Linked DNA regions of Haladaptatus sp. R4. The main gene of each other region encodes a partner of the protein of the gene in region 2 in a complex. Links are inferred from orthologs where the notes say so. Each region holds a gene or a part of one and is shown on either strand. Other genes may lie near its edges. The genes, in order: rpl12p, tuf and A4G99_RS09990.

Region 1 (3,150 bases), on a different replicon or contig from region 2:
GGACGAAACGGACTTCTTCATCGCCGAGGCGTCGATGATGCAAGACATCGGTCGATACCTCGGTACCGTTCTCGGTCCGCGCGGTAAGATGCCGACGCCGTTGCAACCCGACGACGACGTCGTCGAGACCGTCAACCGGATGAAAAACACCGTCCAGCTTCGGAGCGGCGACCGACGAACGTTCCACACGCTCGTCGGCGCGGAAGACATGTCCGCCGAGGACATCTCCGACAACATCGACGTTATCGTTCGGCGTCTTCACTCCAATCTGGAGAAAGGACCGCTCAACGTCGATACTATCTACGTGAAAACGACGATGGGACCGTCGGTGGAGGTTGCCTAGAATGTCCGCAGAAGCCGAACACAAGACAGAGCACATTCCGGAGTGGAAGCGCGAGGAAGTCGCTGAGCTGACGGATTTCGTCGAGAACTACAACAGTGTCGGCGTCGTCAACATCACCGGCATTCCGAGCAAACAGCTCCAGAACATGCGCCGCGGTCTTCACGGAAGCGCGGAACTTCGCGTCAGCCGTAACACGCTGGTGCAGCGCGCGCTCGACGCCGTGGGCGGTGGCTTCGAAGACCTGGAGGAGTACATCACGGGCCAAATCGGCCTTATCGGGACGAACGACAACCCGTTCGGCCTGTACAAGGAACTGGAAGACTCGAAGAGTCCGGCACCGATCTCGGCCGGTGAGGTCTCCCCGAACGACATCCTCATCCCCGAGGGTGACACGGGTGTCGACCCCGGACCGTTCGTCGGCGAACTCCAGCAAGCCGGAGCATCCGCACGGATCATGGATGGCTCCATCCACGTGACCGAGGACAGCCTCGTCGCGGAGGAAGGCGACGAGGTTTCGCAGGAACTCGCGAACGTCCTCGCCGAACTCGGTATGGAGCCGAAAGAGGTCGGTCTCGACCTGCGCGCCGTCTATTCGGACGGCGTCATGTTCGAGTCGGACGAACTCGCCATCGACGTGGACGAGTACCGCACGGACATCGAGACGGCTGCGGCCTTTGCCCGCAACCTCTCGGTCAACGCCGTGTACCCGACCGAGCAGACCGCACCGCTGCTCATTTCGAAGGCCACGGGCGAGGCCAAGAGCCTCGCCTGCAGGCCGAAATCGAGAGCCCGGACGTCGTGCCGGACCTCGTGAGCAAAGCGGACGCACAACTGCGCGGACTTGCCGCACAAATCGACGACGAGGACGCGCTGCCTGAGGAGCTTCGCGGTGTCGAAGCACCCGCAACGGGCGGCGTGGCCGAGGAAGAAGAATCGACTGACGAAGAAGCAACTGAAGCCGAGCCTGAAGACGATGACGACGACGATGATGACGACGAAGACGCAGGCGCAGGTCTCGGCGCGATGTTCGGATAATTACTAACCATGGAATACATCTACGCAGCACTCATCCTGAACGAATCGGGCGAAGAGATCAACGAAGACAACCTCACGGACGTGCTCGACGCTGCTGGCGTCGACGTCGAAGAGTCCCGCGTCAAGGCGCTCGTCGCCGCACTCGAAGACGTGGACATCGAGGAGGCCGTCGAACAGGCCGCCGCCGTCCCCGCTGGTGGTGCCGCTGCACCTGCCGGTGGCGACGACGAAGGCGCTGCTGACGAAGCCGAAGAAGAGGAAGCCGCTGAAGAAGAAGAAGACGACGAGGACGAGGACGCCGGTGGCGAGGGCCTCGGCGAACTCTTCGGCTAAACGCGACGACTTCAACTCGAACACTTTCTTTCGGACGCCGCGTGGAGAGCGACGGCGTTCGCGGACGTGACCGACGGGATGGTTCTGCGGTTTCGACGTGATTGCTGGAGAGTGGACGTTCGTGTTCGAGGGGTCGGGCGTGAAGGAGGAGTTCTATTCCCGCAGATACGCCACGACTTCGTCCGGGTCCGCCGACAGGCCGCCGCCCTGTGCGAACGCCGGACTGCCGCCACCGCCGCCGCCGAACTCGGCTGTTACGTCGTCCACCACGTCGCCAGCATCGACCTCGCCAGCAGTACCGACGACGATGAACGTCGAACCGTCCTTTCCGGCGAGCGCGACCACGTCGGCCGTCTCGCCCGCGAGTTCCCGTACCCTGTCGCTCAGTTCGTTCGGGCCGACGCCGTCGATGGTTCCGACCAGCCACTCGTGACCGTTCCGGACGACGGTCTCCTCCGCGAGTTCCGCGATGGTCGCCCCGACGAGTTGCGATTTCGCGTCGGCCACCTCGGCTTCGAGTGCATCGATTTCGTCGGTGAGACGGGCGATTTCGTCGGGTAGATCTCCGATTCCGGTGCCCGCGGTTCGTGCGGCGTCCAGCGCGCTCAGTTTCTCCTCCGTCCGCGTGCGGATGGCTGGCGGGCCGACGGCGAACTCCACGCGCGTCATGCCCTCGCCGGGGTTCGACCGGTCGAGGATCGTCACCGGGCCGATTTCGCGGGTGTTCTCGACGTGCGTGCCGCCACAGGCCGCCACGTCCCAGCCGTCGATATCGACCACGCGAACCGTGTTCGAACCGCTCAACACGCCCTCTTCCGTTTTGGTGTTGAACGCGATTTCCTCCCGTTCCAGCGCTTCCTCCTTCGGGAGTTGTTCCCACGAAATGGGTATCGAGTCCCATACCGCGCGGTTCGTCAGGCGTTCGAGTTCCGCGAGAACCCCGTCGTCGATGTCCGTCGAGGTCTGGAAATCGACGCGAATCTTCTCCTCGCCGATGTCGAAGCCACCGTAGCCGAGATCGTCCAAGATTCGCCGACCCGCACCGTACAGGACGTGACTCGCCGTGTGCGAGCGCATGCAGTAGGTGCGAAACTCCTCGTCGATCTGGCCGTTGATTTCGTCCCCCTCGGCGAAGTCGGGCGTCGTTTCGAGGCTGTGAACCACCTCGCCGTCTCGTTTCTGTACGTCCACGACTTGAATCCCGTCGAGCGTTCCCCTATCGGCCGGTTGGCCGCCGCTCTCGGCGTAAAAATACGTCTCCGAAAGGACGATATCGGTGCCATCGACGGCCGAAACGGTCGCCTCGAAGCTCGTTCGATACGGCTCTGCTGGCGCGTGAGTCATACCCGTTCGTGCGAAACGGGCGGACAAAAACGCTACGCCGACTCCGACAACGTCAGGTCGAGGCGCTCCTCCAGCGCCTCGATGACCGACCCGCC
Region 2 (3,035 bases):
ACCACCCTCGGCGATGCACAACCCGGTTTCGGCCACGCGCGCGAAGCGTTCGCCAGGGACCGTCACGTCGTGCTGGCGAACAAGGGACCGGTGGCGGAACGATACGACGAACTGCGTGCGCACGAACGCGACAGCGAAGGAAGTCTCCTGTTCGAAGCGACTGTCGGCGGTGCGATTCCCGTACTCTCGACCATCGAGGACGTCGGCGCGGACAACGTCACGGCCGTTCGCGGCGTACTCAACGGGACGGCCAACTTCGTTCTCTCGCGGATGGCCACCGAGCGACTGAGCTACGAACACGTCCTCGCCGAAGCACAGGATTTGGGAGTGGCCGAAGCCGACCCATCGTTCGACGTGGACGGGACGGACGCCGCGCTGAAATGCGCCATCCTCGCCAACGTACTGTTCGACGGTGGACACACGCTTTCGGACGCGGACGTCGATGGAATCCGCGATTTGCCGGGGAGTGCGCTCGAACTGGCGGCCGAGGACGGGTGGACCATTCGGCTGGTCGGCGAAGTCGCCCGGGACGGTGTCAGCGTCGGTCCGCGTCTCGTCCCCGAAAACGGGACGCTCGCGGTGTCCGGAACCCGGAATATCGTCCAATTCGAGACGAAGTACGCCGGACGACTCAACATCAGCGGACGCGGTGCGGGCGGCCCCGAAACGGCGACGGCAGTGCTGGCCGACGTGACGCGGCTCGAACGCGAATCGTAGCCGCCCCCGTGTTCATTTTCACCATGACATCTGTTGCCATTAACCGCCAGACGGCGGCGAGATGGCTCGCATAGCGTATCGAAATGGTTTTAACCGCTTCTGCCAAATAATTCCTCCAGAGCGCATCTGCGCGTGAGATATACAATGAGCGACAAACCACACCAGAACTTGGCCGTCATCGGCCACGTCGACCACGGTAAAAGCACGATGGTCGGGCGACTCCTCTTCGAGACAGGGAGCGTCCCGGAGCACGTTATCGAACAGCACCGCGAAGAAGCGGAAGAGAAGGGTAAAGGCGGCTTCGAGTTCGCCTACGTGATGGACAACCTCGCAGAGGAGCGAGAGCGTGGTGTCACCATCGACATCGCCCACCAAGAGTTCGACACCGACGAGTACTACTTCACCATCGTCGACTGTCCGGGCCACCGTGACTTCGTGAAGAACATGATCACGGGCGCATCGCAGGCAGACAACGCTGTCCTCGTCGTCGCCGCAGACGACGGTGTCGCGCCCCAGACCCAGGAGCACGTCTTCCTCTCGAAGACGCTCGGTATCAACGAGCTCATCATCGCGGTCAACAAGATGGACGTCGTCGACTACAAGGAAGACACCTACGACGACGTCAAAGAGCAGGTTTCGAAGCTCCTCAAGCAGGTCAACTTCAAGTCCGACGACGCGACGTTCGTCCCCACCTCGGCGTTCGAGGGTGACAACGTCTCCGAGTCCTCGGACAACACGCCTTGGTACGACGGCCCGACGCTGCTCGAGGCCCTCAACGACCTCGACGCACCCGAGCCGCCAACGGACGCAGACCTCCGTCTGCCCATCCAGGACGTCTACACGATTTCCGGAATCGGTACGGTTCCGGTCGGACGTGTCGAGACGGGTACGCTCAACGTGGGCGACAACGTCTCGTTCCAGCCGAGCGACGTCGGTGGCGAAGTGAAGACCGTCGAGATGCACCACGAGGAAGTTCCGAAAGCGGAACCCGGCGACAACGTCGGTTTCAACGTGCGTGGCATCGGCAAGGACGACATCCGTCGCGGTGACGTGTGTGGCCCGGCCGACAACCCGCCGAAAGTGGCCGACACGTTCCAGGCTCGCATCGTCGTGATGCAGCACCCGAGCGTCATCACGGCCGGTTACACGCCGGTCTTCCACGCCCACACGGCGCAGGTCGCGTGTACCATCGAGTCCATCGACGCGAAGATCAACCCGTCCACCGGTGAAATCGCGGAGGAGAACCCCGACTTCATCAAGTCCGGTGACGCAGCAACCGTCACGGTCCGACCGCAAAAGCCACTCAGCATCGAGCCTGCGGGCGAGATTCCGGAACTCGGTTCGTTCGCAATCCGTGACATGGGTCAGACCGTGGCAGCAGGTCAGGTCCTCGAAGTCAACGAGAAGTAAACGATGCAGCAAGCACGTGTCCGACTCGCAGGAGCCAACCCCTCGGACCTCGACGACATCTGCGACGATGTCCGTGAGATCGCCGAGAAGACCGGCGTCTCCCTGAGCGGTCCGATTCCGCTCCCGACGAAGACGCTGGAGATCCCGACGCGCAAGTCGCCCGACGGAGAGGGCACTGCGACGTGGGAACACTGGGAGATGCGCGTCCACAAGCGCCTCATCGACCTCGACGCCGATGAACGCGCGCTTCGACAGTTGATGCGCATTCAGGTTCCGAACGACGTCAGCATCGAGATCGTCCTCGAAGACTGAACCGAGGAACTCACCGGTTGCGCGGATACCCGCGCGACGGAAATCTTTGCAAATCTTCTTTCGTTTTTCACCCATCGACCAGCGGTTGTGCCGTCACGACGACGAGCGGTCGTCCCGTGGTGTCATTTTTTGTGGTCTCGGTGACGAGTAGTGGTATGCGTCTTTCCCGCTCACCGACGATTCAGACGCTCGCCGTCTGTCTCGTCGTCTTCGTCGTCCAATCCGCGGTTCGGTTCGTCAGCCCCGCGTTGGCGCTGGGGCTGTTCGCGCTCTCGCCGCCCGTGGCGGGCCACGTGTGGACGCTGCCGCTGAGCGTGTACTCACACGCCGGGTTCGCCCACCTCTTCTCCAACGCCGTCGCGCTGGTGCTCGTCGGGTTCATCGTCGAGCGCGGGACGACGACGGCCCGCTATCACGCCTTCTTCCTCACGGTGGGGATGGCGGCCGGACTGGTGCAGGTGTGGGTGACGGAACTGTTCAGCAGTCAGGTCCCCGCCGTCCTCGGAGCCAGCGGCGCGATTCTCGGCCTGTACGGCTACCTCATCGCCAGCAACGACATCTCGGAGGCCGTGTTCGGCCGCCTACGCCTCTCGCGC
Region 3 (2,878 bases), 660 kb from region 2 along the record:
CCGAACTGTTGTGGGTCGAGACGCCGACGAACCCCCTGCTCAACGTCGTGGACATCGCCGCGATGGCCGACATCGCCGAGGACGCCGACGCGCTCTGTGCGGTGGACAACACGTTCGCCACTCCGTACCTCCAGCGCCCGCTCGAACTCGGCGCGGACGTCGTCTCACACTCCCTGACGAAGTACCTCGGCGGCCACTCCGACGTGGTCGGCGGCGCGCTGGTCACGAACGACGAGGCGCTGGACGAGAAGTTCGGCTTCTACCAGAACAGCGTCGGCGCGACTCCCGGTCCGCACGACTGTTTCCTCGTCCTGCGCGGGACGAAGACCCTCGGCGTCCGGATGGACCGCCACTGCGACAACGCCCGCGCCATCGCGCAGTGGTTGGACGACCACGAAGCGGTGGACACGGTGTACTACCCCGGCCTCGAATCACACCCGAACCACGAACTCGCGGCCGAACAGATGAGCGACTTCGGCGGCATGGTCAGTTTCGAACTCGACGCCTCGCTCGAAGAGGCGGCCGACGTGGTCAGCGAAACCGAGGTGTTCACGCTCGCCGAGAGCCTCGGCGGCGTCGAATCGCTCATCGAGCAACCCGCGACGATGACCCACGCCGCGATTCCGAAGGAAGAGCGCTTGGCGGCCGGACTCACCGACGGCCTCATCCGCGCCAGCATCGGTATCGAACACGTGGACGACCTGAAAGCCGACCTTCAATCGGCGTTCGACGCGGCGTTGAACTAGAGTTTTCGTCTTTTTATCCGGAACCGAGTGCCGGTGCCCAATGATACACCACGTTGGGACCCATCCCTTCGTGCATGGAACTCACGGATCACGTGTACGCGTTTCCACTGACGTACGACCTCGGTGACCGGGAGATGACGATATACCCCTCCGGCGTCGAAACCGAAGACGGACTCATCCTCCTCGACGCCGGGTTACCCGGTAAAATCGACACGCTGGCCGACGCGCTCGCCGAGGACGGCTTTTCGCTGGACGACGTGGACACGCTGTTTTTGACCCATCAGGACGGGGACCACGTCGGCGGCGCGGCCGAGTTGCTCGACCGAACCCACGCCAGCGTCGTGGCATCGACCGGTGACACACCCGCCATCGAGGGCGACGAAGAACTCGTCAAGTCGGACCGATACCCGCCGATCAACGTCGATATCGAAGTCGTGGACGGCGTCACGTTCCGCACCGAGGCCGGGCCGATGCGCGTGGTCGAAACGCCGGGGCACACGCCCGGCCATCTCTCGGTCGTCCTGCCCGAGGCCGAACTGCTCATCGCGGCCGACGCCACGGTCGCGGACGAAGACGGACTTCAGGGACCGAACGAAACGTTCACCCCCGAGATGGAGATGGCGATACGTTCCCTCGGCAAACTCGCCGCGTTCGACACCAGCGGGACGCTGTGCTATCACGGCGGGTTCGTCGAGGACGCCGATGTCGAAGCGACGTACCAGTCGCTCACGAAGTAGAAACGAAAAACGAAACGAGGAATTATATTCGACCGACGTTCTGCACGTCGATGCTCTCGACGCCTTCGACGGACGAGAACGACTCCTCGACGGCTTCCGTGCCACCGGCATCGTCGGGGACGATGACCGTCGGCAGGAGCGCGATGAGGCCGAACGCGACGTCCTCGCGCTCGAAGCCGTTGATTTTCGCACCCTCAGGGAGCGAATCTTCGAGTTTCTCTTGGAGGTCGTCCAAGTCGATTTCCGGGCTCTGCGGCATCACTTTGACTTTGGCTGCTACTTTTCCCATTGTTTACGGTCCGAGGAATGCACAGTTGGGGCATTCGTAGAGGTTGCTCTGTTTGCGGCACTTCGCACAGCGGTAGATGGTCTGCCCACAGTCAGGACATTTGAACGAGGCAGCGTTCGTGCCGGAGATGTTGATCCCGCACGAGACGCATTTTCGTGCTTGTTTTTGGGTCTGACTCATACCCCCACGTTCCGCCGCGCGACTTTTAACGCTTCCCTTTCGGGGTTCGAGACGGCGTTAGAACGCGCCCGTCTCGACGGTCGCTTCGGCGTGCAGGCTCTCTTTGACGGCGTCGTGAACCTTGCAGAGTTCGAACGCACGGTCGATGACGTCCTGTGCGGTCTCGTCGTCCGCTTCGGTCTCCCACTTGATGTCGAACGCGACGGCTTCGAGTTTGTCGTCGTCGTTCAGGTCGCCGCTCACGTCGATCTCAATCTTGCCGAGGTCGCCCGCACCGCGCTGTTCGCCACCCACGCGGAGGGCGGGGACGTAGCACGAACCGTACGCCGCGAGGAGCGTTTCGAGCGTGTCCGGCGCGTCCTCGCCCGTCGCGTCGATGGTGACGGAGAAATCGCGGATGTCGTTTTCTGCGCTGTAGCCCTCTTCCGACGTGGTAGTGACTTCTGGCATTGCAGTTTCCAGGTTCGCCCCAATACTCCTAAGGCTTGTTCTTCCGGCCGAGTGTGTCGGAATATGTACAACGGAGAACGATTTACGGAGTAGTGGAGATGACGTTCCGTTATTCGATTTTTGGGTCGTACCCTTCGTTTCGCGCGCACTCCAAGATGGACTGGATGATGTCCGATTTCGCACGGGTGTATTCGGTGATGTCGGTCGAATGGTTTTCCGCCGCTTTTCGCTTGACCTCCCCGTACTCCTCGCGTGCTTCCGGATGGTCACGGAGATACTCCCGAAGGAGGAGATATCTCGTCACGGCGTCGGAGTACCGTGGCCGGATGTGAACGTTGAACTGCTGGCCCTCGTCGTGGTTTCGCCCGAGTGAAATCCAATCGTCCGGTCTGTCCTGCTCTCCCGGAGAGTATCCTGCCTCTTGCAGCAGTTCGGCACACGTTCTTCCCTCGTCCATATCCGAAACGACCGGGCAA

What was found.
Region 1: the proteins of tuf (region 2) and rpl12p are in contact, whole or in part, in a crystal structure (PDB 3WY9), measured with the Pyrococcus horikoshii proteins. The link is inferred for Haladaptatus sp. R4 from one-to-one orthologs. Residues at the interface, in WP_010885563.1 of Pyrococcus horikoshii: Lys125, Glu126, Phe129, Arg132, Thr133, Lys165, Leu166, Thr169, Lys324, Gln326, Leu359, Ala360, Ile369, Glu372, Ile384, Ile422, Ser423, Gln425; in WP_010886059.1 of Pyrococcus horikoshii: Glu96, Glu97, Leu100, Leu103, Ser104, Ala105, Leu106, Phe107, Gly108.
Region 3: the proteins of tuf (region 2) and A4G99_RS09990 are in contact, whole or in part, in a crystal structure (PDB 7CSL), measured with the Pyrococcus horikoshii proteins. The link is inferred for Haladaptatus sp. R4 from one-to-one orthologs. Residues at the interface, in WP_010885563.1 of Pyrococcus horikoshii: Val16, Lys20, Ser21, Lys62, Arg65, Glu66, Arg67, Gly68, Val73, Ala74, His75, Ile88, Asp89, Ala90, Pro91, Gly92, His93, Asp95, Phe96, Lys98, Asn99, Gly103, Ala104, Asp227, Val228, Tyr229, Ile231, Val234, Val237, Val239; in WP_010884146.1 of Pyrococcus horikoshii: Phe4, Leu6, Val7, Val9, Arg11, Met13, Pro14, Thr15, Asp16, Pro17, Leu38, Ala39, Lys40, Glu44, Pro45, Ile46, Ala47, Phe48, Gly49, Leu50, Tyr56, Leu58, Arg60, Asp61, Glu62, Glu63, Tyr65, Ser66, Phe67, Asp68.

What each region holds. Positions count from the first base shown.
Region 1 is NZ_LWHG01000031.1:83,656-86,805, forward strand. What follows is about bases 53-3,049. They hold rpl12p (50S ribosomal protein P1), read left to right. Parts: upstream 53-1,387; coding sequence 1,388-1,711; downstream 1,712-3,049. Other genes in these bases: A4G99_RS21085 (50S ribosomal protein L1), read left to right, coding at 53-343; A4G99_RS21100 (DHHA1 domain-containing protein), read right to left, coding at 1,865-3,049. Also shown: more of A4G99_RS21085, read left to right, coding at 1-52; more of A4G99_RS21100, read right to left, coding at 3,050-3,055; A4G99_RS21105 (multiprotein-bridging factor 1 family protein), read right to left, coding at 3,088-3,150. UniProt on the Methanocaldococcus jannaschii protein: Forms part of the ribosomal stalk, playing a central role in the interaction of the ribosome with GTP-bound translation factors.
Region 2 is NZ_LWHG01000021.1:753,819-756,853, forward strand. Bases 113-2,994 are described here. They hold tuf (translation elongation factor EF-1 subunit alpha), read left to right. Parts: upstream 113-861; coding sequence 862-2,127; downstream 2,128-2,994. Other genes in these bases: A4G99_RS13330 (homoserine dehydrogenase), read left to right, coding at 113-717; rpsJ (30S ribosomal protein S10), read left to right, coding at 2,131-2,439; A4G99_RS13345 (rhomboid family intramembrane serine protease), read left to right, coding at 2,595-2,994. Outside these bases: more of A4G99_RS13330, read left to right, coding at 1-112; more of A4G99_RS13345, read left to right, coding at 2,995-3,035. UniProt on the Methanocaldococcus jannaschii protein: GTP hydrolase that promotes the GTP-dependent binding of aminoacyl-tRNA to the A-site of ribosomes during protein biosynthesis.
Region 3 is NZ_LWHG01000021.1:95,142-98,019, reverse strand. Bases 140-2,864 are described here. They hold A4G99_RS09990 (elongation factor 1-beta), read right to left. Parts: upstream 1,773-2,864; coding sequence 1,506-1,772; downstream 140-1,505. Other genes in these bases: A4G99_RS09980 (GrpB family protein), read right to left, coding at 2,512-2,864; A4G99_RS09985 (OsmC family protein), read right to left, coding at 2,010-2,402; A4G99_RS24350 (HVO_2753 family zinc finger protein), read right to left, coding at 1,776-1,952; A4G99_RS09995 (MBL fold metallo-hydrolase), read left to right, coding at 821-1,483; A4G99_RS10000 (cystathionine gamma-synthase), read left to right, coding at 140-746. Outside these bases: more of A4G99_RS10000, read left to right, coding at 1-139; more of A4G99_RS09980, read right to left, coding at 2,865-2,878. UniProt on the Methanocaldococcus jannaschii protein: Promotes the exchange of GDP for GTP in EF-1-alpha/GDP, thus allowing the regeneration of EF-1-alpha/GTP that could then be used to form the ternary complex EF-1-alpha/GTP/AAtRNA.